2 regions of the Daeguia caeni genome follow, and region 1 is predicted to be linked to the other one. Evidence: predicted binding sites of a transcription regulator. Region 1 holds the regulator's gene; the other holds the start of a gene.
The links. Region 1 encodes PhoB, which activates phosphate uptake and scavenging genes when phosphate is short. Its sites were predicted from a motif close to TGTCATNNANCTGTCAT; they were not measured.
Positions count from the first base shown of each region.

Region 1 (12,404 bases):
ATGGCGACCGGCTGAACGATCACTTCCTTGAGGTCCATTTCCCGGATGGCCGCATGGGCTGCACCGAAGAGAGCTGTCTTGAATGGCAGGACACGGTTGCCGTCCGAGGTCGTGCCTTCCGGAAACAGCACCATGGCATCACCTTCCGCCAGGCGGCGGGCGATTTCCGAAGCCTGTTCGCCAGTCTTGCCACGCCGTTCCCGCTCAACAAAAACCGTGCGCTGCAACACGGCAAACATGCCAAAGACCGGCCAGTTGCGCACTTCCGACTTGGCGATGAAGGACACTTTTCCTGCTGCCGACAGGATGACTATATCGCTCCATGACACATGGTTGGAAACCAGAAGCAGAGGCCTGCCTTCCTGCATTTCGCCAACAATCCTGATGCGGAAACCAAGCAGGCGCGCGACAATTCGATGGAAAAAATTGGGCAGGCTGCGTTTCCAGCCACGTTCCAGCTTCAGGAACACATATTGCACAGGGATAAGCGACAGGCTGAGCGCCACCAGCGCCGCAACAACCACAATAATGCGCACAATCCCAATCATGTCTGGCTCACCAAATCACGTCGCAGGATCAAAGCGGCAGAGCGGCCATTTTCAGTCTGATAATAGGCTGGGCGATCACCGACCTTCCTGAAACCCATCCGCCGATAAAGCGCCTGCGCGGCAATATTGGCCTCATCCACTTCAAGAAACAATGTCTCGGCGCGTTCCTGATGAAGATAACGCAATACGGCATCCATCAAGGCTCGGCCAACGCCCTGGCGCTGTGCCGAAGGCGCGACCGCAATGGTGAGGATTTCCGCCTCGCCCGCCACCAGCCGTGCCAGCACAAAGCCGCTTGCCCCAGCCGGCTTGCCCTCAGGCCGGGCGATGAAGCCAAATACTGAATCTTGTGCAATCAGCGAACGAAACTCATCCGAACTCCAGCCATGCAGAAAACAATTGGCGTGGATTTTCTGGATCGTTTGACTGTCTTCCGAGCGAAGCGGCTCAACGACTATTTCGCGGCGCCCGAAACATCCAAACGGCAAGCCGATCATCGCCTCATTCCCCGCCCTGTTGACGCGGCAAGGCAAATCCCACCTGCGGCTTGGCATCGGGCCCTCGCATGTAAAGCGGTTTTGGCGCTTCGTCCGGCGCAATGTCCGCAGCAAGCCACGCATAAGTGGCAATCGCCCCGGTTGCCTTCGCTTCACCCAGCGCAAACCTGTTTTCCAGGGCTGCATTGATGGCGGCGGCAGCCGAACCGGCCAGCACCGTCGTCTCATCCTGTGCGGCACAAAGCGCCACGGCTTCATCATGGGTGAGAACCAATGGCCTTGTGAGCGCCTTGCCCGCAGCATCGAAAGACTGGGCATAGATCTCGCCGCGATGGGCATCCAGCAGCACCAGAACCGGACGACCTGCAAAAGCAGACCCTGTTTCTGCGGCAATTGCCGCAAAGGCGCTGATGCCGATAGCCGGCCTGTCCAGCGCCAAGGCAAAGCCGCGTGCAGCCGAAACACCAATGCGCACCCCGGTAAAGGAACCGGGGCCGATATTGACCGCGATGCGATCAATGCCGTCCATGTCCAGATCTGCCTCGACCAGCGCGCGCGCTATGAAATCCATCAGCACTTCGGCATGTCCCTTGCCGATATCCTCGCTGATGGCGGCAAGAACCGCTGCGCTGTCTGTGTCATAGATGGCAACAGCACAAATCGAGGCGGCGGTATCAATGGCGAGTATCTTCATAATTCCCGCCTAGAGCAGAAATGGCGTGGCGGCAAGTATGGGCAGGCGGCAAATCGACCTGCCCATTGGCAAGTCTGGCTCAATTGGCCCATTCTCCGCCACGCATGACCGGTTCGCGACGACCATCGGCATGGATGCCATCCACGTCGATCTGATCCGAACCGATCATCCAGTCGATATGGATAAGGCTGGAATTGCCGCCCTGTGCTGCAATCTGTTCTGGCGAAAGCGATGCACCATTGACAAAGCATTTCGAATAGCACTGGCCAAGCGCAATGTGGCTGGCGGCATTTTCGTCAAACAGCGTGTTGTAGAACAGAAGGCCGCTCTGCGAGATCGGCGAGGAATGCGGCACGAGTGCCACTTCACCCAGCCTACGCGCACCTTCATCCGTATCGAGCACCTTGTTCAGCACTTCTTCGCCTCGGCTGGCTCTGGCTTCAACAATGCGGCCGCCTTCAAAGCGCACCGCAATATTGTCAATCAGCGTACCCTGATGCGATAGCGGCTTGGTGCTCGACACATGACCTTCCACGCGCAGGGCATGTGGCGTGGTGAAGACTTCCTCGGTCGGAATATTCGGATTGCAGATAATGCCGTTCTTGGCCGTCGATGCGCCGCCATGCCATTCATGCCCATCGGCCAGACCCACCGTCAGATCCGTTCCCGGCCCCTTGAAATGCAAGGCCTTGAACGCCTTGCCATTGAGATATTGGGTGCGGGTACGCAGGGCTGCATTATGCTGCGCCCAAGCCGTGATCGGATCATCCGTATCAACGCGCGATGCGGCAAAGATGGCTTCTGCCAGCTTATGCGTGGCGACATCGGCCGGCTCACCCGGAAAGACAAGTGCTGCCCAGTCCGGGTTTGGATAGGAAACAATGTTCCAGTTGATGTCAAAGCCCGCGATCTTTTCCAGAGCCGGCTGATAGGCCTTTGAATTGGCGCGGTTGGCGCGCGCAACCTTGGCCGGATCCTGGCTGGAAAGCAGCATCGGATTGTCGGCCGCAATGGCAAGCCGTGCCGCCCCTTCGCTATAGGCCTTGGCCATGCCTTCATAGAGCCAGCTTGCTGCTCGATCAAAGCTTGCATCAGGCGCATTCTCAAACCGCGCCAGCGCAATCTGATCATCGGCGAAAAATGGCGTCACCAGACCAGCACCCGCCTTATAGGCATGTTTGGCAATAAGCCGCACCAAAGGCAGCGCCACAACCGGCGCGGTCACGACCAGATCCTGCCCTTCCTTCAGCTGCAGGCCGACACGAACTGCAACCTCCGCCAAACGATCAAGTTTCACGGGATCAATGACTGGCTTATCACTGGACATCTGACTGCACTCTCCTGGAAGAATCACCTGGGAAGAAAAACTGCGGCAGTCTAGATCATGTATCCCATGGGTGGGAACCGCTTTTGCAGGCGCCCATGTGCGAAGGCTGTACATGGCCCATCATACAGCCATACATCATTACTGAAAGGCAAAGGTCCGGCAGATTATTCAGGCCGATCCTGCTGCAGCAGGAAAGCGCCAACAGCATCGGCCTGCTGCTCGTTCACGAAACCAAGGGAAGCCGTCTGGGTGAGCGCATGGCGATCATGCGCCGCCTGGTGATATGCCAGCGCGATCTGCTGCGCATTGAGCGTATTCGGCTGCGGTGCTGTCTGCGCCTGCTGCTGGACAGGAGCGATAGCAGGTGGCTGTGCTGCTGCCTGCGGCTGCGCCGCAATTGCCGTGTTTGCAGCGGTTGCCGCGGCAGGCGTTGCGCTCTCTGCCATGGCGAGCTGAACATTTGCTTCAGGTGCCGTGTCGGCCGCATGCGTGGTCACGTCATAAGACGGGCCTTCCGGCGTTGCCGGCGTCTGCGGCGTATAGGCAAGCGCCAGATTATATGGCGTATCCGGCACTGGCGACTGCAGCGAGCCATCCCGATTGCGCTTTTCATAGAAGGCATTGCCGCCTGCAACCAGCACATAGTGCATGTTGCGATAGGGGAATTTCAGGCCGGCCGTATGGAAGAACATCGCGTTCTTCAGCTTCGGATGGCGCTGGCCTTTCAAAATCGCATCGGCTGCCGCGCGCACTTCAGGAAGGCGCGATGAATCCATCTTGCGGGTGAGGACACCCGGCGCAAACTGGTTTTTCTGACCGACAACACCACAGATCGTATCCGGATATTTGTCAGAATGCAGACGGTTCATCACCACCGTGCCAACAGCCAGAAGCCCATCGGGGCTGGAACGGTTTGACTCGAAGAACATCGCGCGCTCAAGGCATTCGCGATCCTTGGGGGTGTAGGTATAGGTCTTGACGCCGTTGATCGTCTTCACATGGCTGGCAGAAGCTTCTCTCTGCGTTTTGGTCTTGACGCCTGTCGTCGTGCACCCTGTCACGACAAGCGGAGCCAGCATCAAGGCCATCAGAACCGGAAGTTTCCACCTGCCAACGTATGTCAACGGTCTTGCCTCTTAAATGTGATCCCTGTCGTCAGCCAGCTGGCGCTTGAAGACAGGCCGCAACATGCCCGGACAAGGAGCCAATCAGTTAGACGAAGATGTTTCAGGTCATCGATAATCAATGACAAGGTTTGTAAATTTTTAGGCCAAAAAAAGGCAAGACGTCAAATTCTGCCCGACTGTCCTGGTGCGGATGCGCCAGAATCAAAATGCCCCTTCAAACGGAAACAGCAAAGCCAAGCCGTTCAAATATATTAATAAATTATTAACAATTACATTCAATTTTCATAAGCTCTTGATTTAATGAAAAACATTTCTTCCTCTGCACAGTCAAAACCTTGCCTTATTTTCCGAATGCCTCAACTATTCTCATTTACAGCGGTTTTGCACCTTCATTCCGCACAGGATGACCAGGTTTGCCAGTCCGCACAGGCAAATCCTTCAACTTTGCGCAACACGATGTAACACAGTGTGACAGGCGAGATCAGAGCATGAACATGGGGATGTACATCCCGAATCGGGCCAAATGAAAAGCACGCCGCCCTTGCGGAAGCGCCCCCCGGAACATGAAATGCCAGAATCGGTCAGCCGAAGGAATAGCCAGCCCCGCGCACGGTGCGGATCGGATCGCCGCCGGAGCCAATATTGAGCGCCTTGCGCAGACGACCGACATGAACATCAACCGTGCGGTCATCAACATAGATATCCGGCCCCCACACGCCATCCAGCAACTGGCTGCGCGAGAACACCCGGCCGGGCGCCATCATGAAATATTCAAGCAGGCGAAATTCCGTCGGGCCAAGTCGTATTTCAATGTCATTGCGATAAACACGATGCTGCTGGCGATCCAGAACAAGGTCCCCTACTTTCAGCACATGGGACAACAGGCCTGGATTGGCCCGGCGCAGCATTGCCTTCACGCGGGCGATGAGTTCCGGTGTCGAGAAGGGCTTGACGACATAATCATCCGCCCCAACACTTAATCCCCGTACCCGCTCGCTTTCCTCGCCGCGTGCCGTCAGCATGATGATGGGCAGGCGTTCTGTTTCCGGCCTCTGGCGCAGACGACGGCAAAGCTCGATGCCGGAAACGCCCGGCAGCATCCAGTCGAGAATAAGCAGGTCTGGCACATTTTCCCGCAAGGCAATTTCCGCCTCATCGCCGTGCAAGATGGTTTCAACCTGATAACCCTCGGCCTCAAGATTGTAACGCAGCAAAACGCTTAAAGCCTCTTCATCTTCAACGACAGCAATTCTGGGAATCCGAGACATTTCATCCTTCCCGTTAGCACCATGGCCCGTTTCGTCTGCAAATGCGCTGCATGGCGCAGGCCAGCACGAAGGGGTTTCAAGATAAGCAATCCCGTCTCGCGGTTCCAATCGAACCGCGATGATTGCCCGTCAGACTGCATTCAATTGCGCCGGATCGCCTTAAGGCTTACGGCTTTCGTCCACGACAATACCGTGGCTCAGATCTTCCTTCGGACGTTCAGCCGGCATTTGCGCACCCGTCACGATATAATAGACCGTTTCGGCAATATTGGTCGCATGGTCGCCAATGCGTTCAATATTCTTGGCGCAGAAAAGAAGATGCGTGCAGGCAGAAATATTGCGCGGATCTTCCATCATATAGGTCAGGAGCTCGCGGAACAGCGAGGTATACATTGCGTCGATCTCGTCATCGCGATCGCGCACAACATTGATCTGCTCGATCGAGCGTGAGGCATAGGCATCAAGCACTTCCTTGAGCTGGGCCAGCGCCAGTTCCGCCAGCGCCTCCAGACCGCGATAGAGCTTGACCGGCTGGCGCGATTCAGACACCGCAGCCACACGCTTGGCTATGTTCTTGCCGAGATCGCCGACGCGTTCGAGATCGGCCGAGATACGGATCGCACCAATGATTTCCCGCAAGTCCACCGCCATCGGCTGACGCTTGGCGATGATAGTCACGGCCCGATCATCGATCTCACGCTCACTGGCGTCCAGGATCAGGTCATCGGAAATGATGCGCTGCGCCAGCGCATTGTCGGCATTGACAATGGCCGCAACCGACTGCTCGACCATACGTTCGGCATGGCCACCCATTTCAGCAATCTTGTGAGCCAGGAACTTCAGTTCCTCGTCGTATGAACGAACAGTGTGTTGGGACCGCATGTTGGACCTCGTATGAACGGAATGGAAACCTTTTGTTTGTCGCAGTTCCGGATGGAAAACCGGTTCCCACTTTTCCTGGAACTGCTCTAGCCGAAGCGGCCGGTGATATAGTCCTGGGTGCGCTTTTCCGTTGGCGCGGTGAAGATCATTTCCGTATCCCCCACTTCCACCAGATGGCCGAGATGGAACATCGCAGTGCGCTGTGAAACACGTGCGGCCTGCTGCATGGAATGTGTCACGATGACGATGGTATAGTTCTGGCGCAGCTCGTCGATCAGCTCTTCCACCTTGGCGGTGGCGATCGGGTCAAGCGCCGAACAGGGTTCGTCCATGAGAATCACTTCCGGGCTCACTGCAATGGCGCGCGCAATGCAAAGGCGCTGCTGCTGGCCGCCCGACAGGCCGGTGCCGGCATCATGCAGACGATCCTTGACCTCATCGAACAGGCTTGCCTTCTGCAGGCTGGTGACGACGATTTCCTCCAGATCAGCCTTCGACTTGGCCAGACCGTGAATGCGCGGGCCATAGGCCACATTTTCAAAGATCGACTTCGGAAACGGATTCGGTTTCTGGAACACCATGCCAACGCGGGCGCGCAGTTCCACCACGTCGATTTTCGGATCGTAAATATCTTCATCATCGAGCGTGATCCGCCCCGTGACGCGGCAGCCCTCAATCGTGTCATTCATGCGGTTGAGCGAACGCAGGAAGGTCGACTTGCCACAGCCCGAAGGGCCAATGAGCGCCGTGACCATGCGCTCCGGAACATCCAGATCAACGTCAAACAGTGCCTGCTTTGTGCCGTAAAATACGGAAACCTTCTCACCACGCATTTTGATTGCAGGGGCGTTGTCGGTCATTTTATCTCCTGCTGCTTTATCGAGAGAGCGTTCAGTCATCAGATTCATCGCTTCGTCTCCCGTCTACCAGCGGCGCTCAAAGCGGCGACGCAGAATGATTGCGCTAATGTTCATCACGGCAAGGAACAGAAGCAGCACAATGATAGCGCCAGACGTGCGCTCCACAAAGGCGCGTTCTGCTTCATTGGCCCACATATAGATCTGCACCGGCAGGGCCGTGGCCGGATCCATCGGGGTGGCGGGAATATCGGCCACGAAGGCCACCATGCCGATCAACAGCAGCGGCGCCGTTTCGCCCAGCGCATGCGCCAGACCGATGATCGTGCCGGTCAGAATGCCGGGAGCGGCAAGCGGCAGGACATGATGGAAGACCATCTGCGTCCTGGACGCGCCAAGGCCGAGTGCGGCAGCGCGAATGGATGGTGGTACGGCGCGCAAGGCAGCACGCGTGGCGATGATGATCGTGGGCAGCGTCATCAATGTCAGCACCAGACCGCCGACAAGCGAGGCCGAGCGCGGCAAGCCAAAGAAATTGATGAAGACGGCAAGGCCAAGCAGACCAAAGACAATCGACGGTACCGCTGCCAGATTGTTGATATTGACCTCGATCAGATCGGTAAACCGGCTCTTCCTGGCAAATTCCTCAAGATAGATCGAGGCGGCCACGCCAATCGGCAGGGACAACACCAGAACAATCAGCATCATGTAGAAAGAGCCAACCAGAGCCACGCCAAGGCCGGAAGTTTCCGGGCGGCTGGAAGCACCAAAGCCGAACAGGCCCTTGTTGAAGGCCTGATACATTGCGCCTTCATCTTTCAGCTTCTTCATCCAGGCAATCTGGCGATCCGAAACCTTGCGATTGGCTTCCGGCACGGAAAGATCAATCTGTCCCTTGAAGGCAGAATCGATATTGGCTGCAGCAAGCACCGGAATGGTCTGGGTGGTGCCGATCAGATCAGGATTATTCATCACCATCTGGCGCAGCTGGACGCGCACGCCATCAGAATAAAAGCGGCCAAGATCACGCATGGCCATGCGGTCGTTCTTGTCCACGCCCAGCCTTTCAGCCAGTGCATTGCGGACAAGCTGCGGATAATTGGCGGTGATCAGCACATTCGGATCAGTGGTGCGCTGCTTTTTCGGATCAATCACCATTTCGTCAATCCTGACGGCGAGATCGATCGTCGTCTGCCAGAAGGCGCTGTAGCCTTGCGAGAAAACCGACCACAGCAGGGCGCACAAAAAGAAGACGCCAACCGAAATGGCGGCAATTCCGTACAGGCGGAAGCGACGTTCAGCGGCGTAACGGCGCTTCAGACCGATATCGCGACGCACAGGCTGCGCGGCCTGACCAGCGGAGGTGAAGGTCGTATCGGTCATTATTCGTACTGCTCCCGGTATTTGCGCACGATATAGAGCGCAAAGATATTCATGATCAGCGTCAGGACGAAAAGCGTGATGCCAAGGGCAAAGGCAACCAGTGTCTGCGGCGAGTTGAACTCAAGGTCACCCGTCAGCTGATTGACGATCTTCACCGTAATGGTTGTCATCGCTTCGAACGGATTGATGGTCAGGCGTGCCGCGACACCTGCCGCTAGCACCACGATCATCGTCTCGCCAATGGCACGCGAGGCCGTCATCAGCAGCGCGCCCACAATGCCCGGCAAGGCCGCAGGCAAAACAACGCGCTTGATCGTTTCCGATGTGGTGGCGCCAAGCCCAAGCGAACCATCACGCAGGGAACGCGGTACCGCGGTGATGATGTCGTCAGACAGCGACGAGACAAACGGGATCAGCATCACGCCCATGACCAGACCTGCAGTCAGCACGCTTTGCGCCATGATGAAGCTGTGGCCACCGGCAATCGCGGCACTGAGATCGCGCAGGAAAGGGCCGACCGTTACCAGCGCAAAAAAGCCGTACACAATGGTCGGAATGCCGGCCAGCAATTCCAGCACCGGTTTGACCACCGAGCGCACCTTGGGCGAGGCATATTCGGCCATATAGATGGCCGAGAACAGGCCGATCGGCACCGCAAACAGCATGGCGACAAAAGCGATGTAAAGCGTTCCTGCCAGAAGCGGCAGAAGTCCGAACTGGCCAACCGCACCGGCAGACCCTGCCGCGGCAAAACGCGGATCCCAGACCGTGCCGAAAAAGAAATCCGCAAAAGAAACCGTCTGGAAAAAGCTGATCGTCTGGAACAGCAGGGAGAAGATGATGCCAATCGTCGTCAGGATGGCAACGCCAGAGGCGGCAATCAACCCCCACAGCATGATGCATTCGACATTGTTGCGCGCGCGCATGCGCCGTCTGATCGTGGACAGACCAAAGATCACGCCTGCGACTGCAATGACCAATGCGATGGCCGCACCGATATTGCGCGCGACACCGGTGGCCCTTTTGATATAGAGGGCAACCGGAACCATATAGTCCTGCCCCTCGCTGGCAAGGGCAACCCCCTTGCGGGCAAGAAGCTGACGGACATCCGTATAGTTGGCCGGCAAATTTTCCAGCTCGGCTGGCGTCAGGCGCTCCAGCCCCTTGGCAAGGCCACGCACCATGCCAAGCTGCAGGCTGCGGCTGTTGGCATTTTCGCTCTGCACCGCATCGGGCAACTGGCTCGTTGCACTGTGCTCGATATAGACTGAAGAAGCGATGGCCCAGATGGCCAGAAACACAATCGCCGGAAGGGCGGATACGGAAAAAACCCACCAGCCATGATAATGCGGGCGGGAATGCATCTTTTCTTCACCAGAGCGGGCAGAGTGTCTGTCCAGGGCGACGGCGCGCTGGCGTCCCAGGAAAAACCCGACTAAGCCGATCGCAACGACACTAACAAGAACCAAAAAGAAGGACATTCAATTTCCTCGGTTGTCCTTTGCGGCTTGACCATTTGCGCATTGTGGACGGGAGGTCAAGCTCCGCGCAGTGCGCGCCTCACGTCTTATCGCACAAACCCTGAAGTAAAAGAATGCGGAGGCTGGATACCCCCGCATTCCACAACAGTTCAGTTTTTGATTTCCAGAATCCTGCCTTCTGCAAAATTCACACGCTGTTCCTCACGTTCCGCATCTGGCGCAGGCACAAGACCATAATCGGCCAGCGGACCATCTGGTCCCACCATCTGTTCGGACAGGAAGAAATCGACGAATTCCTTCAGTCCCGGAACGACACCCAGATGCGCCTTCTTGACATAGAAATAGAGCGGACGGGAGACGGAATATTCACCGGAAGCAACCGTTTCAGCCGATGGTGTTACGCCATTGATTGTGGCCACACGCAGCTTGTCGGCATTGTTTTCAAAGAAATAGAGGCCAAAAACACCAATGCCGGTCTTGTTCGAACCAATGCGCGCCAGCGTTTCGCTATAGTCGCCATCAATATCGACCGCCTTGCCATCCTTGCGCACGGCAATGCAGGCTGCTGCGGCTGCCTTGTCATCAAGGCCGGTCTTCCTGATTTCATCCAGTGCGCCGGAGTGTTGGCAGCCTTCGGCGAGAACCTTTTCCTCAAAGACTTCGCGCGTGCCGTGCTTTTCACCCGGAATATAGGCGGCAATTTCCCAGTCCGGCAGATCAGGGTTAACCTCGCTCCATCGTCTATACGGATTATCAACCAGCTTGCCATCGATGACCAGCCGGGCCGCCAGCGCCTTGTACACATCTTCCGGCTTCAGGTTCCATTCCGGCCCCTTGGCGTCTGTTGCAAAGACAATGCCGTCATAACCGAAACGAACTTCCTGAACCTCCTTCACGCCGGCATCGATGCAGGACTTCAGTTCGCTGTCCTTCATCGGGCGCGAGGCATTGGCAATATCGATGGTGTTTTCACCAACGCCCTTGCAGAATTCCTTGATCCCAGCACCTGAGCCCCCGGATTCCACGACCGGCGTCTTGAAGTCGGGATAGATTTCACCAAAAGTCTCGGCCACAATCTTGGAATAGGGCAGAACAGTCGAAGAACCGGCAATCTGCACCTGCTCGCGCGCGCTGGCTGAGGAAGCCGACAGCACGGCAGCAATTGCAAATGCTGCAGTCGTGGAAATCATCATCTTCATGAGCGAATGCTCCTGTTTGAAAATCTGTGACGACCCGACAAAGACGCCATGTCGGCTGGCCTTGTGCCGGCCCTGTCGTCGCCAGTCTTCTAACTGCTCAATATTACAGTCATGTGACAGTAATATAACAGCTTTGTATCAAGGCTGGATGACATGATCTGGCCGGCAAAATGAATGACGGGGCTGATGTCGGTTCGCGCACGGCAATTTCCCGCCGGTCAGTGTCTCAACGCAACTCAGGTCGATATTTTAATCACAATGCACTCTGGCCACTAGCTGTTCCCACAAAATCTGGATAATTGCCATGCGACAACCTGAAACGAGAGGGGCCTATGTCCTATTTTCCCAATTGGCGTCTGACCAATAACAGTACCGTCATGCCCGATGAACGCCTTCCTGCCGTTCCAGCGGCTGCGATGGGCATCCAGCATTTGCTGGCCATGTCCGGCTCGACCATTGTTGCGCCGCTTCTGATGGGTTTTGACCCCAATGTTGCCGTCTTTTTCTCCGGCGTCGGCACGCTTCTGTTCTTCATCATCACCGGTGGCCGTGTTCCTAGCTATCTTGGCTCGTCCTTTGCCTTTATCGCCGTGGTCATTGCCGCCACGGGCTATGCAGGCAGCGGCGCCAATGCAAATATTGCTGTCGCTCTTGGTGGCATCATTGCCTGCGGCGCGCTCTATGCCGTGATCGGCCTTGTTGTCATGGCGATCGGCACAAGATGGGTGGAAAAGCTCATGCCACCAGCCGTTACCGGCGCGATCGGCGTTTCGATCGGCCTTAATCTGGCACCTGTTGCCGTCGGCCAGCTCAAGGGCACCGGCGCGCACATGACCATTGCCTTTCTGACGGTTCTGTTCATGGCGCTGATTTCGGCCTATGGCCCGCTGGCCACCAAACGTATCGCCGTGCTGCTTGCACTGCTGTTTGGCTATGTGCTGGTGCTGATCCTCGGCAATGGCCTCGGTCTGGTTCCGGGCATTGAATTTGCCGCTGTCGCCGCCGCACCATGGTTCGGTATGCCGAACTTTACCGCGCCTGAGTTTTCATGGCCGGCAATCACGCTCATTGCCCCGGTCGCCCTTGTGCTGGTTGCAGAAAATCTCGGTCATATCAAGGCGCTTGGCTCGATCACCGGCTA
Region 1 is NZ_JBHSEL010000125.1:111,546-123,949, forward strand. It holds gene olsA (lyso-ornithine lipid O-acyltransferase) at 1-548, opposite strand, end outside; gene rimI (ribosomal protein S18-alanine N-acetyltransferase) at 545-1,045, opposite strand; gene tsaB (tRNA (adenosine(37)-N6)-threonylcarbamoyltransferase complex dimerization subunit type 1 TsaB) at 1,050-1,739, opposite strand; gene ACFO1V_RS14750 (aminopeptidase) at 1,819-3,066, opposite strand; gene ACFO1V_RS14755 (cell wall hydrolase) at 3,231-4,154, opposite strand; gene phoB (phosphate regulon transcriptional regulator PhoB) at 4,775-5,461, opposite strand; gene phoU (phosphate signaling complex protein PhoU) at 5,621-6,343, opposite strand; gene pstB (phosphate ABC transporter ATP-binding protein PstB) at 6,430-7,251, opposite strand; gene pstA (phosphate ABC transporter permease PstA) at 7,267-8,583, opposite strand; gene pstC (phosphate ABC transporter permease subunit PstC) at 8,583-10,064, opposite strand; gene ACFO1V_RS14785 (PstS family phosphate ABC transporter substrate-binding protein) at 10,214-11,263, opposite strand; gene ACFO1V_RS14790 (solute carrier family 23 protein) at 11,596-12,404, shown strand, end outside.

Region 2 (12,404 bases), on a different contig from region 1:
TGTGCCGTTCGGAACGCCGGGGGCAACCAATATGCTGCGCATTGCCTATATTGGCGCAGATGGCCAGAGTGGCATCTGAGCAGGCAGGAACTGCGTATCGGAAGAGGGCGCCGACGGCGCCCTTTTCATTGGCGCCAATCCGGAAGCCTGAAATCACGTGCGGGTGTCGGTGAGTTCGTCGGCCAGATCGCTGTAGTTTTTCTGCACTTCACGCATCATCGGATAGACATCCAGCGCCTTCTGATAGGCTTCCAGCGCCCGTTGTTTGAGGCCAGTGCGGCGCAAAATCGTTGCCATGCTGGTCAGCGCATCGAAACGGCGTGGTTCGAGCTCCAATGTGCGATTAATGTCGTACATGGCGTTCTGGTAGTCTTTTTGCAGGAAATAGACCGTTGCACGCCGGTTCCATGCTTCGGCATAGTCCGGGGCAAGCGCGATCGCCTCATTGAGGAAATCAAGCGCCGAGGCATAGCGCTTTTCCACCATCGCCTTGGTGGCCCATTGCATCAGCAGATCGACTGTCGCGCTGCCGGATCGTGACCAGATCGTCTTGATCTGGGCAGCAATGGCCAATGCCTTGGCATCGTCGCGTTCACGGCGGAGCCTGACAAAAAGCGAGTCCAGACGTTCTGCGACTGTCTGTTCGGTCAGGGATGTTTCCGCGTTCCGGGAAGCGTCGTCGCTGGGCGATTCTGCCGGTTTTGCGCTGGCCTTTGCGGCTTCATCGGCAGGCATGTCTGTTTGCGGCGCTTCGGGCAGGGGAAGCCCGCCCAGCGGTGCGTCGGGATAGGGTGCAGCATCATCTTCCTGCGCCAGAGCCGGCGCTGAAAGCAAAAGGGCGCAGAGCGCCAGACATACAAAAACGTTCCGCATGCACCTAATGTTTATCAAGTGATGCGGAACGTCAAATGCAAAAGCATCAATCAGATCGAGCCGTGTCAGGATCAGCCCTGACGAGCCTTGTAGCGTGGGGCGCTCTTGTTGATGATGTATACGCGGCCCTTGCGGCGGACCAGCTGGCAGTCACGATGACGGGCCTTAAGCGCTTTAAGCGAGTTCTTGATCTTCATGTCAATCACCGGTCTGGTTGGCCCATCGACAGGACATGCCGCCGGGCTGCAATAAAACAGGCGCTCAAGGCGCCGAATGGTTACAGGCAAGGAACTTGCCCGAAGGGTTGGCCGAAATACACAGGAATTCAGGCGAATGTCAACTCCCGAAGAGCAGATTCACAGGCAGTTTGCCTGAAATTCCGGGGCGGAGGCGGGAAGCAGTCAGATTCCCGGCCTCATGCTTTACTGGCGCGGCGTGATGCGCGTCACATGGCCCATCTTGCGGCCGGGGCGGGCTTCCGCCTTGCCGTAAAGATGGAGCACGGCATTCCTTTCGGTGAGAATCGCCGGGACAGAATCAACATCATTGCCGATCAGATTCTCCATCACGCAGTCGGAGTGCCGTTCCGTGTCGCCAAGCGGCAGGCCGGCAACGGCGCGGATATGCTGCTCGAACTGCGAGATGGCGCAGGCCGCTTCCGTCCAGTGGCCGGAATTGTGCACGCGCGGGGCAAATTCATTGGCAAGCAGGGTGCCATCCGGCAGCACGAAGAACTCCAGTCCCAGCACGCCGACATAATCAAGAGCATGGAGCAGCTTTTCTGCTGCGGTGCGCGCGGCAAGCGCGGTTGCGTCGGAAATATTGGCCGGAATGGTCGAGGTCGACAGAATGCCGTCCTTGTGGACATTCTCGGCAATGTCGAAGAAGGCGACATTGCCATTGCTGTCGCGCGCGGCAATCACCGACACTTCACGTTCAAAGGCAATGAAACCTTCAAGAATGGCTGGCGCATGTCCGATGGTTTCAAGCGCTGCGCGCGCCTGATCCTCATCCAGCGAATTGAGCCGCACCTGTCCCTTGCCGTCATAGCCAAGGCGGCGGGTTTTCAGAACGCCGCGTCCGCCGAGTGCGCCAAGGGCGGCGATGAGCGTTTCCAGGTCATCAACAACGCGCCAGGGCGCGGTTGCAATGCCGCTATCGTTGAGGAACTTCTTTTCGTTGAAGCGGTCCTGGGAGATTTCAAGCGCGGCCGGCGGCGGCAGGACAGGCCTTGTTTCAGCCAGCCTGTCGGCCGCACTGACCGGCACATTCTCAAATTCATAGGTGATGACATCACTCACCCTAGCCAGTTCTGCCAGGCCAGCAGGATCATCATAGGCGGCAACGATCTGACGATTGGCGGTCTGGGCTGCCGGGCAGTCGGCCTGCGGCTCAAGAATCACCGTGCGAAAGCCAAGACGGGCAGCGGCCATGGCCAGCATGCGGCCAAGCTGACCGCCGCCAATGATGCCAATGGTGGAACCGGGCTTGAGAGTTTGCCTTGTCATGATCAGACCTCGTCGGATGGGCGTTCGGCGACGCTTTCGGTCTGAGCCTTGCGCCAGTCATCAAGGCGGGTGGCAAGCACCTCGTCATTGAGTGCCAGAACGGCAGCGGCAAGAAGGGCTGCATTGACCGCGCCTGCACGGCCAATGGCCAGCGTGCCGACCGGAATGCCTGCCGGCATCTGAACGATCGACAGCAGCGAATCCTGGCCCGACAGCGCCTTTGACTGAACCGGCACGCCAAAAACCGGCAGCGGTGTCATGGCAGCAGTCATGCCGGGCAGATGGGCGGCGCCGCCGGCACCCGCAATCACGACCTTGAAGCCTTCCGCCTTTGCGCCCTTGGCAAAGGCGACAAGGCGGTCTGGCGTGCGATGGGCTGAGACGATACGTGCGTCAAACGAAACGCCAAGCGCCTCAAGAGTCTCGGCAGCATGGCGCATGGTTTCCCAATCCGACTGGCTGCCCATGATGATGGCGACGTCTGCACTCACACTTGCGATCCTTTTCAATATGGTTGGGAGGGTGAAAAACAAAGCCGGGCTGACCCGGCTCGGCTCTTGTCTGGTTGCTGTGACTGATCAGGCAATGATGTCCGGAATGATCTGGTCTTCCAGTTCCTGAAGTTTGTCCTTGATCGCCAGCTTTTTCTTTTTCATGCGTTGAATGCGTAATTGATCGCAGCCCACTTCGATCATCGCATTGATGGCTGCATCAAAATCCGCATGTTCCTGTTTCAGACGTGCGACGGCCAATCTGATTTCGGCCTGTTCCTGATCGGACATGCTGTGCGCCTCATTCGTTTGCAATGATTTTCAGGCATTGTCGTTTGCCGAAAACCGGCATTGTTCTGGCCCGTTTTGCGGCAAGCCCTTATCATATTTTTTGCGATTGGAAAATGCTACCACGACAAATTCGACTTTGTCGTGAAGTCATGTTTAACTGTCACAGTACCGTCATGAATGACCGGGCGCACGGCCGTCAGGATGGTACGGCCTGCACCATGCTGTAGGCAGCAAAGGGCAGGCAGATCTGCGTATCGACAGGACTGGATCGATTCTCGCCAAAATCGATGCGTAGATTGGCTCTGGAGGTGCCGCACCAGATCCACTGGAAGGGCGGCCTTCCTTGGGAGGGCAGGTGGTCGAATGACACCGATCGGCGCTTTCGCTAATCTGCCCAATGTTTGGGAAGATGATTTGAAGGAGATATGGAATGGCTATCGAATCCCATCTCGCCGCGCTTGAAAAGAAGCACGGCGCTCTGGAACGGGAAATTTCCGAAGCTATGGCGTCACCTGCGGTGGACGATCTTCATATTGCATCACTCAAGCGAAAGAAACTGGTGCTCAAGGAGCAGATTGAAAAGCTGAAAGCCGAAGCAACGTGTCACTGATCCCGGCAGGCAGGCTGGCGCTCAGACAGACCGTATTGAATGCCTGTCAGACTGACAGGCCATGACACGAACAGGCCGGGCGGCTGGATGACAGCCGCCGCAGGGCCAGAAGATTTCATCCTTCCTGATTCTCACCCTCTGCGCGCGGATCAAGCTTGACGAGTTCCGGCGTTGTCTGGCGCGGGGCAGGCACGCTCGTGAACTGATCCTTGGCCTCGCGGGGCGGGGCTGCGCGTTTGCGCGAGCGGAAAAGTGCGTAGACCGTGATCAGGATATGCGCAAGGGCGGTTACGGCAAACAGGCCGGATGGCCTGATTTCCTCCATCGCAGACGCTGCCAGAAGCGGCCCCAGCATCGTGCCGAAGCCATAAAGCAGCAGCAGGCCGCTTGAAACCTTGACGAAACTTTCCGCGCTCGCATGGTCATTGGCATGGGCAACGGCAACCGGATAGAGCGAATAGGCAAGCGCGCCATAGCAGCCGGCCATCAGGATGATGACATAGCCGCTTGCAGGTGAGATGAGGAAGATGAGCAGCCCGATGGCTGCGGCAAGGGCAGCAACACCTGCCAGAACGAATCGGCGATCGGTCAGGTCGGAAATGCGACCGACCGGAATCTGCATCAGCGCACCTGAGGCGATGGTGACGCTCACCATCAGTGCGATTTCAGCCGTCGAAATGCCGGATTGCGCGCCATAGACCGCACCCAGCGTGCCCCATGCGCCATTGGCGATGCCAATCAGGATGCAGCCGATGAAGGAGGCGGGCGAATTGCGATAAAGCGCCTTCAGGTCAAGTTGCACCTGCGTCAGCGGCTTGGGGCTGACGGCATTGGAAATGGCGGTCGGTATCAGGGCAAGACAGAAGAAAATGCCGGTCACCATGAAAAGATGATCCGAGCCGATGTCACCGGCGGCAACAAGCATCTGGCCGCTCACTGTGCCGCAATAGCTGACCATCATGTAAAGGCCAAAGATGCGCCCGCGTGTGGCATTGGTGGCGCGTTCATTCAGCCAGCTCTCGATGATCATGAAGGAACCGGCCATGACAAAGCCGGTAAAGGCGCGCAGGATGATCCAGCTTGTCGGGTCGATGAATATGCCGGTCAGAAGTGCGATGATGGCGGCAGAGGCAGCACAGCAGCTGAAGGCGCGGACATGGCCGACGCGGCGCACCAGGCGCGGTGCAAGCAGGCAGCCGGCGACAAAGCCGCCAGCCCAGGTCGTGCCGAGCATGCCAAGCGATGTGACGGAAAAATCCTCCAGCTGGCCGCGCAGCGGCAGAAGCAGGCTATGCAAGCCCGAAGCAATGAGTAGAAAGGCTGTCCCGCATAACAGGGCCAGCACCTGAATGTAGATACGCAATAGTCTGTTCCCGACGCTTGCAAGGCCTGCCTGCCGGTGCATTCAAGCTTGGCAGATGGTTGGATATCATCGAACGAAGCAGCCAACTTAGCGTAGTTCGATGGCAAACTGAATCAAGAATTATGTTCTAACGGAACAGGGCTTCTGCTGCGGCACGGCTATCGCCTTTCCTGGTGCGTTCGGCTTGCAGGCGGGCAATCTCGTTTTCAAGCAGGGCGATGCGTTGGTCGATTTCCGTGACCGACAGAAGCGAAAGCGCATCATCGCTGAGCACAAGGCTTTTCTGTTGTTTTGCAGCATCATCATCAAAATCACGCATGGCCGTCCTTCCTTGCCAAGGATGTGCAGGCAAAATGAGAAATCGTTGAACGGCTGAATCCTGACATATATATTTGTGAAAATCGATATGATTTCCCTCACCCGCCATCAGCATGGCGCCTGTCAAAAAGCCTTCGCGTAACTATCAGGCTATCATGGGAGCGTTTACAAATGCCGGCAGTGCCTTCAGTCATGACTGCGATCGAAATCAGCGAATTCGGCGGACCGCAGGTTCTGCGCCCGGTGGAACGGCCTGTTCCTGCGCCGGATGCGGGCGAATTGCTGGTGCGGGTGAAAGCTGCCGGGATCAACCGGCCGGATGTGCTGCAGCGCCAGGGTCATTATGCTCCGCCCCCCGGCGCCTCCGATATTCCGGGGCTGGAAATTGCCGGTGATGTCGTGGCAACCGGCGAAGGTGTCAGGCGCTTTCGGATTGGGGATCAGGTCACGGCGCTGCTTCCCGGCGGCGGCTATGCCGAATATGCGGTCGTGCATGAGACCAATGCGCTGCCGCTACCGCAAGGCTATGGCTATATTGAAGCTGCGGCCATTCCTGAAACCTTCTTCACGGTCTGGCACAATGTGTTTGAACGGGGCGGGCTGAAACAGGGCGAGACGCTCTTGGTGCATGGCGGAACCTCCGGCATCGGCACCACGGCAATCCAGCTTGGCAAGGCCTTTGGCGCGCATGTAATTGCCACGGCCGGCTCGAAGGAAAAATGCGATGCCTGTCTGAAGCTCGGAGCAGAACATGCCATCAATTACCGCGAAGAAGATTTTGTTGCCGCCGTCAAACAGGCAACCAATGGCCGGGGCGCAGATGTCATTCTTGACATGGTGGGCGGCGATTATGTCGACCGCAATTACAAGGCGGCGGCAGAAGACGGGCGTATCGTGCAGATTGCCTTTCTGAATGGTGCCAAGGCGAGCGCCAATTATGCCATTCTGATGACCAAGCGTCTGACCCATACAGGTTCGACATTGCGCAACCGTTCGGTCGAATTCAAGGCAGGGATTGCACGTGAACTTGAAACAAAAGTCTGGCCACTTCTGGCAAGCCGCCAGGTTGCACCGACGATGGACATGATTTTTCTGCTGAAAGATGCTGCCCTCGCGCATGAACGTATGGAAGAGGGCAGGCATATCGGCAAGATCGTGCTGGATCTTGATTGAATATGTGGCTCATGCCTGCGGCTTTCTTGCTCTGAGGAGAAAAAACCTATATATAGACCACGATTTCCCGGAATTTGTGGTTTTTCCCACGGCCCGCCCCACCGGAGCGGACGAACAAGAGGATTATATCTTATGGCCACCCAGCTTCTCATGCCGAAGGCTACGGCAGTCTGGCTTGTCGATAATACGGCATTGACCTTCGACCAGATCGCTGCCCTGTGCAAGCTGCACCCGCTTGAAGTGAAGGCAATTGCCGACGGTGAAGCATCGCAGGGCATCAAGGGGCTTGATCCGATCATTACCGGTCAGTTGACGCGTGAAGAAATCGCCAAGGGCGAAAAGGATCCGAACCATCGCCTGAAGCTTGCAGAACCAAAGGTGCGCGTGCCGGAAACCAAGCGCAAGGGCCCGCGCTACACGCCGCTGTCCAAGCGCCAGGATCGTCCGAATGCGATTCTCTGGCTGGTACGCAACCATCCTGAGCTGAAGGATGCACAGATTGCCCGCCTGATCGGCACCACCAAGTCAACGATCGAGCAGATCCGCAACCGTACGCACTGGAATTCGGCCAATCTGACGGCAATGGACCCGGTCACGCTTGGCCTGTGCTCGCAGATCGATCTCGACATGGAAGTCGAACGCGCAGCCCGCAACCGTCCGGCAATGCCGGAGGGCGACAATACGCTGCTGCCGGCATCGGCAACGGAAAACTTCGACTATCGCGACGAGTCGCCTGCCGAAGAAGAACTCGATGCCGACAAGATTTTCGCCAAGCTGTCTTCGCTGAAGAGCGACAGGACGAACGAAGACGAAGAATAGGATTGCCGGGCTTATGCCCGCCGCAGAACAGAACCCCGGAAGGCATCGCCTTTCCGGGGTTTTTCATCTGATCAGTCCCTGAAGGCGTTATATTCACTCATTTCCATCAGGCGGTAGAAATCAGACAGTGTCTTGCCGCGCTCGAGTCGAAAATGTCGTTCTGAAATGCTGGCTTCCATAATGCGGTCGGTGCGGAAGGTGCGAAAGGCATTGCGCAGCTCACACCAGCCGATCACCGTCCAGACCTTGCCCCAGAACCAGAGGCCAAGCGGGCGGATGTCGCGCTCGCTGTCACGCGATTCCAGATCACGGTAGCGGATGCTCAGAATGCAACGTTCATCAACCGCGCGTTCGACCATGTCGAGTATGCGGCGCTCTTCAATGCTGATGCTGGCGCTTGGCGAATAAATCTGCGTGCCGGAGACGCGGGCGCGTTCTTCCGGCGGCAGGACAGCCTCGATCTTCACCAGCGCTTCCTCGGCACCGCGTGCCATGGACAGGCCGCCCCAGGCGCGAATCAGCCTTGCACCGGCCACAAGTGCGACGATCTCATCGCGGGTAAACATCAGCGGCGGCAGTTCAAAGCCCTGACGCAGAATATAACCAACGCCCGCTTCGCCTTCGATCGGGACACCGGATGACTGCAGATCGGCAATGTCGCGGTAAATGGTGCGCTCGGAGACTTCCAGACGTTCGGCGAGCTTGCGCGCGGTGACAAGTCTGCCACCGCGCAAATACTGAACGATCTGGAATAAGCGGTCTGCGCGACGCATGCCTGCTCAATCTCCTTTCAGGTTGTGCTGTTCCAGATAGCGATCCGGCCAGCCCAGATCCTTGCGCAGATAGTCTGGTAAATGGTCAATGCTGTGCGCGACAGTCGCCATGCGGCGCCTTGCAACATGTCGGCGCCGGTAAGCCTTCAAGGCTGCGATGAGTGGTGCGATTGCCAAAGCCATGGCTACTCCCTCCTGTACGTGGCTTCCTGTTATCGCACTATCGCACAGCCCTGCTGACAGCCCGGTGTCAGGAGGAATGGCCATTGTAGAGCCAGATCCATGTGTGATGCAAACCTTGATCGTGTCCATCGGGAAAGCACCGCCGCCAAAGGATATGGGCACCTGAACAGACTGGCGTTTCCTGTCGCGCGCTTACGTGTGTGTTCTGGTTCGCCGTCAGATTCTCTGTGGCAGCTGGCCGGAAGCGCTTATTGCCATGAGCCCGCCATCGGCATAGAGAATTTGCCCGGTGACATAGCTTGCCTCGTCAGAGGCCAGAAATGCGGTAATGGCAGCAATCTCGTCAGGCTGGCCAATCCGGCCAAGCGGTGTCTGCGCGGCCAGTCTCTTGCGGTTTTCCAGGCTTGGATTGATGCCTTCCAGCATATTGGTTTCGATCGAGCCGAGGCCAATGGCATTGACGCGGATGCCCCATGGTGCCAGCGCCAGTGCCATGGATCGTGTAAGCTGGTTGAGCGCGCCCTTGGAAACGGCATAGGCCAGCTGATCCGGCACGCCAAAGACGGAATTCACCGATGAAATATTGATGATGGTGCCGGGATTGCCGCCTGCCTCGACACGTTCAACCATGCGCCGCGCCACAGCCTGACCGCATAGAAATGCGCCCTTGGTATTGACGCGCATGACGCGGTCGAAATCCTCTTCCTTGAGGTCGAGAAAGGCTGCTTGATGCGCAATGCCGGCATTGTTGACGAGAATGTCGATTTCGCCCAGTGCGGCGCTGGTCGAGGTGAGGAGATTGTGAATGTCGAGCTTGTCGCTGACATCGGCCACCATCGGACGCACCGTGCCATAAAGCGCAAGATCCCTGGCCGCGCGCTGCACGGCATCATGGTCAATATCGGCCAGGACAACGCGGGCGCCATCAACAAGCAGGCGTTTTGCAATGGCATGGCCGATACCTCTGGCTGCGCCGGTGACGATGGCGACCTTACCTTCAAGCTGCATTTCCTGTCTCCGTACCTTGCCGTGTACCGGCACGGGCATGTCTGCAAAACCTGCCGGGCCGGACGTGTGTTCAGACCAATAGACCATTTCCCGTGATCCAGTGAAATGGGAAATGTTCCTGCAGGCCGGTCAACAGGGTATTTTCAGCCATGCCTCCAGATGCCTTGCGGCCAAAGGCGCAAAGATCAGGGGCAAGGGCGGCCTCTGACATAAGCCGGCAGCCGCTCGTGCCGAGGTGCATCAGGCAAATGCGAGACCGATATGGCGCTCGCGCAAGATGGCGCTGATTTCATCCAGAATTGCCGGGTCATCGATCGTGGCCGGCATTTTCCATGGTTCGCCATCGGCAATCTTCTGGATGGTTGAACGCAGGATCTTGCCCGACCGTGTCTTGGGCAGGCGCTTGACGGTGATGGCGAGGCGGAAGGCCGCAACCGGGCCGATCGCATCACGCACCATGGCGATGCATTCCTTTTCCACCTCATGCGGATCGCGATCGATATTGGCTTTCAGCACGATCAGACCGCATGGCACCTGGCCTCTCAGCGCATCGGCAATGCCGAGAACGGCGCATTCGGCAACGTCCGGATGGCTGGCAAGCACTTCTTCCATCGCGCCGGTGGACAGGCGATGGCCCGCGACATTGATGATGTCATCGGTGCGCGCCATGATGTAGAGATAGCCATCATGATCCATATAGCCGGCATCGGCCGTCTTGTAATAGCCGGGGAACTCGTTGAGATAGGATTTCCTGAACCGCTCATCGGCATTCCACAGCGTCGGCAGGCAACCGGGCGGCAACGGCAGCTTGATCAGGATATTGCCAAGCTGGCCACGCTCGACCGGATGGCCCTCATCATCCAGCACATGGATTTCATAGCCCGGCATGCTGACTGTTGGCGAGCCGTAGCGGGTTTCAAGCAGGCCAAGACCAAGCGGATTGGCAGCAATGGCCCAGCCGGTTTCCGTCTGCCACCAATGGTCGATGACCGGGCATTTCAGCAGGTTTTCTGCCCAGTGAACCGTGTCGGGATCGGCGCGCTCGCCGGCCAGGAACAGGGCGCGCAGTCGTGACAGGTCATATTTGCGCACATGGGCGCCATCGGCATCTTCCTTCTTGATGGCGCGGATGGCGGTTGGCGCGGTGAACATCACCGCGACATTGTGCTCGGCGATCACGCGCCAGAATGTGCCGGCATCCGGCGTGCCGACCGGCTTGCCCTCGAACAGGACCGAAGTCGCGCCATAAAGCAGTGGCGCATAGATGATGTAGGAATGACCAACCACCCAGCCGACGTCGGAAGCGGCCCAGAACACCTGTCCCGGCTCGATGCCATAGACATTCTTCATAGACCATGTCAGCGCCACCATGTGGCCGCCATTGTCGCGTACGACGCCTTTCGGCTCGCCCGTCGTGCCGGAAGTGTAGAGGATATAGAGCGGATCGGTGGCCTTGACCGGCGTGCAGGGCACATGCCGGCCGCGCGCGGCATCAACGGCCGAACGGTAATCAATGTCGCGGCCCGGAACCGGTTCATGACCATGCTGCGGGCGCTGAAGAATGATGCAGTGCGGCACCTTGTGGCTAGCCTCGCTGATCGCCTTGTCGAGCATGTCCTGATAGGGAACGACACGGTTTGGCTCAATGCCGCAGGAGGCAGCGATGATCATGACGGGCTTGGCGTCATCAATGCGGGTAGCAAGCTCATGCGCGGCAAAGCCGCCAAAGACAACCGAATGCACCGCACCAATGCGCGCACAGGCAAGCATGGCGACCGCCGCTTCCGGCACCATCGGCATATAGATGATCACGCGGTCGCCCTTCGTCACGCCATTGTCGAGCATGACGGCGGCAAGCGCTTCCACCTCTTCCAGCATTTCGCGATAGCTGATGTTGCGCTTCTGGCCGGTGACAGGGCTGTCATAGATGATTGCGGTCTGATCGGCGCGGCCATTGGCAACATGGCGATCCAGCGCATTATGGCAGGTGTTGCATTCGGCGCCTGAAAACCAGCGGCCATAAATGCCCTCATCTGCCGCAAAAACCCTGTCCCATGGCTTGAACCAGTCGATGCCTTGTGCCGCTTGTGCCCAGAAAGCTTCAGGATCGTGCTGCCAGCCGGCATAGGTTGCGGCATAGTGCGACGTCATAGGTATCCTCCCCAGATACGCATGCGCCAGACCCCTCCTGCAGGTCAGGCGATGTCGTTTTCATTGTGTGATGTGCCTTCACACGCTGATCCGGCAAGTGGCCGGACTTGAGCTCCTCCGTGCGATTTCACATCCTCCTGCTGTGATTTAAGCAAAGCGAAGGCTTTGCGTCCATCGGACTTATGGGTGATATGGCGCGGTTCCTGCTGCTTGCGTATTGTTGTTTGCGCCACGGCGTATTCTGCAGCATAAGCGGTCGGGTCGTTTCACGTGTCCGGACATTGGCAGTCAGCGAGGTATTTCGTGGTCAAACTTCTGGCAGTCCTGCTGATGATGCTGATGGCCCTGCATGTGATTAAGCCGTTTGGTTTGCCAGGGCTGCGGCGGCGCGGCGATTTCTGGAAAATTGCCGTCGTGGCATTGTTGGCCATGGGGCTTGCCTTTGCGATGCATCTGGCCGGCCATTGAGATTGTCCAACAAAAAAGCCCACCAGGGGTGGGCTTCTTCGTTGCGATGACCAGGCTTTGGAGCAATTCAGATTCTTTGAGAAATTCCGAATTGCTCTGGCATAGCGTTTTTCCGCAGTTCCGGACGGAAACCGGTTGCCGTTTTTCCTGAAACTGCTTCAGGCAGCCTTTTCGAGTTCCTTGTTCCAGGTGCCGGTTGCAGCAAGGCTGTTCATGCGGGCGCGGTGGGTGAATGCGCGCTGGCCAGCAGCCACATTCTCCGGCTTGCCGCCCCAGGCCTTCAGGGCAGCAGCCTGCAGGGCGCGGCCATAGGAGAAGGTGAGGTTCCACGGCAGATCATAGCCCGCATTCATGGCCGACAGGTGGGCAGTTGCT
Region 2 is NZ_JBHSEL010000001.1:64,014-76,417, reverse strand. It holds gene pyk (pyruvate kinase) at 1-79, shown strand, start outside; gene ACFO1V_RS00395 (tetratricopeptide repeat protein) at 154-873, opposite strand; gene ykgO (type B 50S ribosomal protein L36) at 945-1,070, opposite strand; gene ACFO1V_RS00385 (5-(carboxyamino)imidazole ribonucleotide synthase) at 1,296-2,381, opposite strand; gene purE (5-(carboxyamino)imidazole ribonucleotide mutase) at 2,384-2,872, opposite strand; gene ACFO1V_RS00375 (YdcH family protein) at 2,960-3,163, opposite strand; gene ACFO1V_RS00370 (YdcH family protein) at 3,594-3,773, shown strand; gene ACFO1V_RS00365 (MFS transporter) at 3,889-5,136, opposite strand; gene ACFO1V_RS00360 (DUF1192 domain-containing protein) at 5,264-5,455, opposite strand; gene ACFO1V_RS00355 (NAD(P)H-quinone oxidoreductase) at 5,626-6,627, shown strand; gene ACFO1V_RS00350 (DUF1013 domain-containing protein) at 6,760-7,446, shown strand; gene ACFO1V_RS00345 (helix-turn-helix transcriptional regulator) at 7,518-8,219, opposite strand; gene ACFO1V_RS00340 (hypothetical protein) at 8,226-8,402, opposite strand; gene ACFO1V_RS00335 (SDR family NAD(P)-dependent oxidoreductase) at 8,619-9,410, opposite strand; gene ACFO1V_RS00330 (propionyl-CoA synthetase) at 9,651-11,561, opposite strand; gene ACFO1V_RS00325 (hypothetical protein) at 11,865-12,029, shown strand; gene ACFO1V_RS00320 (class I fructose-bisphosphate aldolase) at 12,188-12,404, opposite strand, start outside.
Region 2: a site for PhoB is predicted at 3,322-3,338, ahead of ACFO1V_RS00375 (YdcH family protein). Genes of this name have one in related genera too.